2 linked regions of the Niveibacterium microcysteis genome follow. The protein of the gene in region 1 interacts with the protein of each later gene in a pairwise test. Links are inferred from orthologs where the notes say so. Each region holds a gene or a part of one and is shown on either strand. Other genes may lie near its edges. The genes, in order: lpdA and odhB.

Region 1 (3,180 bases):
CCGGTGGTGGCGAGCTCAACCTGCTGCCGTGGCCGAAGGTCGACTTCAGCAAGTTCGGCCCGGTCGACGCCAAGCCGCTGTCGCGCATCAAGAAGATCTCTGGCGCCAACTTGCACCGCAACTGGGTCCAGATCCCGCACGTCACCAACCATGACGACGCGGACATCACCGATCTGGAAGCCTTCCGCGTGCAGATGAACAAGGAACTCGAGAAGAGTGGCGTCAAGCTGACCATGCTCGCGTTCATGATCAAGGCGGCGGTTGCGGCGCTGAAGAAGTTCCCGACCTTCAACGCCTCGCTCGACGGCGACAACCTGGTGCTCAAGCAGTACTACCACATCGGTTTCGCTGCCGACACGCCGAACGGCCTGGTTGTGCCGGTGATCCGCGATGCGGACAAGAAGGGCGTCTCCGCGATCGCACAGGAAATGGGCGAACTGGCGAAGCTCGCACGCGACGGCAAGCTCAAGCCCGACCAGATGCAGGGCGGCTGCTTCACGATCAGCTCGCTGGGCGGTATCGGTGGCGTGTACTTCACGCCGATCATCAACGCGCCAGAAGTCGCCATCATGGGCGTCTGCAAGTCGCAGATCCGCCCGGTGTGGGACGGCTCGGCCTTTGTGCCGCGCCTGATGCTGCCGCTGTCGCTGTCGTGGGATCACCGCGTCATCGACGGTGCCGAGGCTGCCCGTTTCAATGCTTACTTCGCCGGCGTGCTGCAGGACTTCCGCCGCGTGCTGCTCTGAGCCGGAGACCTCAAGGATGAGCCAGATTATCGAAGTGAAGGTGCCGGACATCGGCGACTTCAAGGATGTGCCGATCATCGAGATCGCGGTCAAGCCGGGTGACACCGTCAAGGCCGAAGACGCGCTGCTGACGCTCGAATCCGACAAGGCGACGATGGATGTGCCGAGCCCGGCTGCCGGCGTCGTCAAGGAGCTCAAGGTCAAGGTGGGCGACCGCGTAGGCGAAGGTGCCGTGGTGCTGACGCTGGAAGCGGCTGCTGCTGCCTCTGTTTCCCAAGCTGCCGCCGAAGCGCCGAAGCCCGCAGCGCCCGCAGCGCCCGCTGCCGCCCCGGCTCCTGCGGCAGCCCCGGCGGCCCCGCTGCCTGCCGGCAGCTACAGCGGCGCAGTCGATATCGAGTGCGAAATGCTGGTGCTGGGCGCAGGCCCCGGCGGCTACTCCGCCGCCTTCCGCTCGGCCGACCTCGGCATGAAGACGGTGATGGTCGAACGCTACCCGACGCTGGGCGGCGTGTGCCTGAACGTCGGCTGTATCCCGTCCAAGGCGTTGCTGCACGTGGCAAACGTGATCGAGGAGGCCTCGCACTTTGCCGACGTGGGCGTCGCCTTCGACAAGCCCACGGTGGATCTGAACCGCCTGCGTGCGCACAAGGAAAAGGTCATCGGCAAGCTGACCGGTGGCCTCGCCGGCATGGCCAAGGCGCGCAAGGTCGATATCGTTCGCGGCTACGGTCAGTTCCTCGACGCCTACCACCTGGAAGTGGCGCTGACCACCGGTTCGGGCTCCGAGCTGAGCGGCGAGAAGAAGGTCATCCGCTTCCAGAAGGCCATCATCGCGGCTGGTTCGCAGGCGGTGAAGCTGCCCTTCCTGCCGGACGATCCGCGTATTGTCGATTCCACCGGCGCGCTGGAACTGCGCCAGGTTCCGAAGCGCATGCTGGTGATCGGCGGCGGCATCATCGGCTTGGAAATGGCGACGGTGTATTCGGCGCTGGGCGCGCGCATCGACGTGGTCGAAGCGCTGGAAGGCCTGATGACCGGTGCCGACCGTGATGCGGTCAAGGTCTGGGAAAAGCAGAACCTGCACCGCTTCGACAAGGTCATGCTGAAGACCCGCACGGTGGGTGTGACGTGCCGGCCGGATGGCATCCTGGTGAAGTTCGAAGGCGAAAACGCTCCGGCCGACGAGCAGAAGTATGACCTGATCCTCTCCGCTGTGGGCCGCAGTCCCAACGGCAAGAAGATCGGCGCCGAGAAGGCCGGCGTGCATGTCACCGACCGCGGCTTCATCCCGGTCGACAAGCAGCAGCGCACCAATGTGCCGCACATCTTCGGTATCGGCGACATCGTCGGCCAGCCGATGCTGGCGCACAAGGGCGTGCATGAAGCACACGTCGCCGCGGAAGTGGCAGCCGGTCAGAAGTCCTTCTTCGACGCGACGATCATTCCGTCGGTGGCCTACACCGAGCCGGAAGTCGCCTGGGTTGGCGTGACCGAGATCGATGCCAAGGCGAGTGGCCGCAAGATTAACGTGGCGAAGTTCCCGTGGGCCGCTTCGGGTCGTGCCATCGCGAACGGCTGCGATTACGGCTTCACCAAGCTGATCTTCGACGAAGAGACGCATCGCGTGGTCGGCGGCAGCATCGTCGGCCCGAACGCGGGCGACATGATCGGCGAGATCGCGCTGGCGATCGAGATGGGTTGTGATGCGGTGGATATCGGCAAGACGATCCACCCGCACCCGACGCTGGGTGAGTCGATCGGCATGACGGCAGAGGTCTTCGAAGGCACCTGTACCGATCTGCCGCCGATGAAGAAGAAGTAAGAACGTCTCGGGGGAGACTGACTGCGCTTCCGACCCGGGCCCCCCTGGGGGGAGGCCCGATGCCTGGCCGCTTGGCTGACGCATCGGGAGCGCAGGGAGCTCCCGCCTGATCGGGCGGTGAGTTCAATTGGAACGCGGCGGCTCTACGGAGCCGCCGCTTTTCCATTCAAGGGCTTGCGGCGCTTGGTGCCGGCGATGCCATAAAAATATTGAATGGCGATTTCCTTGCTTTGGTGCGGAAGGTGGATTAGGGTTAACCCTGACGGACGCCCGGAGACGCACAGAGCTTCCCGGTGAAATCCCTCCCTCCCCGCATCGGGACGCGCATGGCTCCTCCCCCTTGTCATGACGCCAGCCGTGCGCACCGGGCTGTTCCTGTCACCCAATGGCGAGCGAGAATAACCGCCGCTTCAAACAACGGACTGCGCGTACAGACACCCACCGCTTCGGCGCAAGGGTGAATAACAAAAGCTCGGCGACCTCAGGTCGCCATTTTTTTGTCCACGCTTGTCGTGTCAGGCTCGCCGGCGCCGTGGTGTGTTCGCCAGCCGCAAAGCTAACTGCAGGAACTCGTTCCAGAGCTCGCCATCGCCGACGCCCTTGATGATGCGG
Region 2 (3,160 bases), 1.5 Mb from region 1 along the record:
TCTTCCATCGCCACGCAGTGCTGCACGATCAGAACCGCGAAGTGTGGGACGAAGGCATCTATGTGCCGGCCCAGCACATCCAGGAAAACCAGGCGCCCTTCACGGTCATCGACTCCGTGCTGTCGGAGAACGCCGTGCTGGCGTTCGAGTACGGTTTCGCGACTGCGGAACCGAATCACCTGGTTGTGTGGGAAGGCCAGTTCGGCGACTTCGCCAACGGCGCCCAAGTGGTGATCGACCAGTTCATCAGCTCGGGCGAAGCAAAGTGGGGCCGTCTGTCGGGCATCACGATGCTGCTGCCGCACGGTTATGAGGGGCAGGGGCCGGAGCACTCTTCGGCGCGACTTGAGCGCTACATGCAGCTGTGTGCCGAGAACAACTGGCAGGTCTGTGTACCCTCGACGCCGTCGCAGATCTTCCACCTGTTGCGCCGTCAGATGGTGCGCAAGCTCCGCAAGCCGCTGATCGTGATGACGCCGAAGTCGCTGCTGCGCCACAAGGACGCGGTTTCGACGCTGGATGAACTCTCGGATGGCCGTTTCCGTACGGTGATTGGCGAGGTTGATCCGCTGGATCCGAAGGCCGTCACGCGCGTGGTGCTGTGCTCCGGCAAGATCTACTACGAGCTGGTTGCCGAACGGCGTGCCAAGGGCATCCAGAACACCGCCATCGTACGTATCGAACAGCTTTATCCCTTCCCGAATGAGGCATTTGCCGAAGAGCTTGGCAAATACCCCAACGCGCAGGAAGTGGTGTGGTGTCAGGAAGAGCCGCGTAACCAGGGTGCCTGGTACTGGATCGTCTCCCGTCAGCATCTCGCCCGCTCGCTGGGCAAGAGCCACCACCTCTACCTCGTCAGCCGTCCGGCCTCGGCATCGCCGGCGGTCGGCTACTACGCCAAGCACCAGGTGCAGCAGAAGGCGGTGATCGAGGGCGCGTTCGGTGAACTGAATCAGGACGTCGCTCCGAGCCGTTGAGCTGGCGCGTCAGAAAGCACATAGAGGGAAGAAAAAATGCTGATCGAAGTGAAAGTCCCGCAGCTTTCCGAATCGGTGTCCGAAGCGACGCTGGTGAGCTGGCACAAGAAGGAAGGCGACGCGGTTGCCCGCGACGAAAACCTGATCGACATCGAGACCGACAAGGTCGTGCTCGAGACCCCGGCGCCGGCGGCCGGCGTGTTGGTCAAGATCATCAAGGGCAACGGCTCGAGCGTTACCAGTGGTGACCTGATCGCACAGATCGACACCGAAGCGACCGCAGGCGCCTCTGCGCCCGCCGCGACTGCGGCCCCGGCCGCAGCACCGGCGCCCGCTGCTGCTGCGGCTACCGCACCGTCGGGCATGGGCCCGGCGGCGCGCAAGATCCTCGCGGAGAAGGGCGTCGATGCATCGAACGTGCAGGGCACCGGCCCTGGCGGCCGTGTAACCAAGGCGGATGCGCTGGGTACGACGACCCACACCGTCACCAAGGCGGCGGTGGTGCCGTCAAGCCTCCCGGCAGTTGGCTCCACGGCGTCGGCATTGCCGCAGCCGCCGGCACCGGTGGCGGTGGAATCGGTGCTGGCCGATCGTCCGGAGCAGCGTGTGCCGATGAGCCGCCTGCGCGCCCGCGTTGCCGAGCGCTTGCTGCAGTCGCAAGCCACCAACGCCATCCTGACCACGTTCAACGAGGTCAACATGGCGCCGGTGATGGAGATGCGCAAGAAGTACCAGGAGAAGTTCGAGAAGGAGCACGGCGTGAAGCTGGGCTTCATGTCCTTCTTCGTGAAGGCCGCGGTTGCGGCACTGAAGAAGTACCCGGTGCTGAACGCGTCGGTCGATGGCAATGACATCGTCTATCACGGCTACTTCGATATCGGTATCGCCGTGGGTTCGCCGCGCGGTTTGGTGGTGCCGATCTTGCGCAACGCCGACCAGATGACGCTGGCGGAAATCGAGAAGAAGATTGCCGAGTTCGGCGCCAAGGCGCGCGATGGCAAGCTTTCCATCGAAGACCTGACCGGTGGCACCTTCTCGATCTCGAACGGCGGCATCTTCGGTTCGATGCTGTCGACGCCGATCATCAACCCGCCGCAATCGGCGATCCTCGGCATTCATGCCACCAAGGATCGTCCGGTGGTTGAGAACGGTCAGGTCGTGATCCGTCCGATCAACTACCTTGCGATGTCGTATGACCACCGGATCATCGACGGCCGCGAGGCAGTGCTCGGCTTGGTCACCATGAAGGAAGCACTGGAGGATCCGGCGCGTCTGCTGCTGGAAATCTGACCGGAGGCAATCAATGTCCGTCGCCGATGAAATCGCCAAACTGCACCAGCTGAAAGAAAGCGGAGCATTGACGGACGCGGAGTTCGCTGCGGCGAAAGCGCGCCTCCTGGGCGATGAAGCACCCCGCAGCAACGCTGCGGGGTCGGCGGCGATCAACGGATTGCGCCGTTCGCGTGACGACCGCTGGATCGGTGGCGTCTGCGGCGGCATCGGCCGGATGACCGGGGTAGAGTCGTGGGTCTGGCGCCTGCTGTGGGTGCTGATGGCCTGCTTCGCCGGTGTAGGTGTGTTCGCCTACGTCCTCTGCTGGATTTTTGTACCCGACGAGAACGCCGGGTAATCACGATCGGAGCGTTCAATGGCTCAGGAATTCGATGTACTGGTGATCGGCGGCGGGCCCGCTGGTTACGTCGCCGCCATCCGTGCGGCGCAGCTGGGGCTGAAAGCAGCCTGTTGCGAATCTGCGGCGTATGCCGATCCGAAAGGCGAGCCGCGTCTGGGTGGCACCTGCCTTAACGTCGGCTGCATCCCGTCGAAGGCGCTGTTGTATTCGTCGGAACTCTACGATCACGCAACCCACGCCTTCGTGATGCATGGCATCAAGGTCGAAGGTGTGTCGATCGATGTGCCCTCGATGATCCGCCGCAAGGACAACATCGTTACGCAGCTCACCAGCGGCATCAAAGGGCTGTTCAAGAAGTACAAGGTCACCTTTCTTGCCGGTCACGGCAGCTTCGTCGCGGAGGCCGACGGCCTCTGGAAGATGAAGGTTGGCAACGAAGATGTCGTCGCCAAGCATGTGATCGTTGCCACCGGCTCGCGTGCGCGGCATCTGCCGGGGATCCCGGTCGACAACGTCAACATCGTCGACAACGAAGGCGCGCTCAAGACCG

What was found.
Region 2: the proteins of lpdA (region 1) and odhB interact in binary tests that used the Escherichia coli proteins (3 or more experiments, as listed by UniProt). The link is inferred for Niveibacterium microcysteis from one-to-one orthologs.

The regions. Positions count from the first base shown.
Region 1 is NZ_CP071060.1:781,156-784,335, forward strand. The notes cover bases 302-3,165. They hold lpdA (dihydrolipoyl dehydrogenase), read left to right. Parts: upstream 302-762; coding sequence 763-2,568; downstream 2,569-3,165. Other genes in these bases: aceF (dihydrolipoyllysine-residue acetyltransferase), read left to right, coding at 302-746; holA (DNA polymerase III subunit delta), read right to left, coding at 3,084-3,165. Also shown: more of aceF, read left to right, coding at 1-301; more of holA, read right to left, coding at 3,166-3,180. UniProt on the Escherichia coli protein: Lipoamide dehydrogenase is a component of the glycine cleavage system as well as of the alpha-ketoacid dehydrogenase complexes.
Region 2 is NZ_CP071060.1:2,248,318-2,251,477, forward strand. What follows is about bases 297-3,140. They hold odhB (2-oxoglutarate dehydrogenase complex dihydrolipoyllysine-residue succinyltransferase), read left to right. Parts: upstream 297-1,013; coding sequence 1,014-2,267; downstream 2,268-3,140. Other genes in these bases: JY500_RS10175 (2-oxoglutarate dehydrogenase E1 component), read left to right, coding at 297-977; JY500_RS10185 (PspC domain-containing protein), read left to right, coding at 2,281-2,607; lpdA (dihydrolipoyl dehydrogenase), read left to right, coding at 2,626-3,140. In the rest of the region: more of JY500_RS10175, read left to right, coding at 1-296; more of lpdA, read left to right, coding at 3,141-3,160. UniProt on the Escherichia coli protein: E2 component of the 2-oxoglutarate dehydrogenase (OGDH) complex which catalyzes the second step in the conversion of 2-oxoglutarate to succinyl-CoA and CO(2).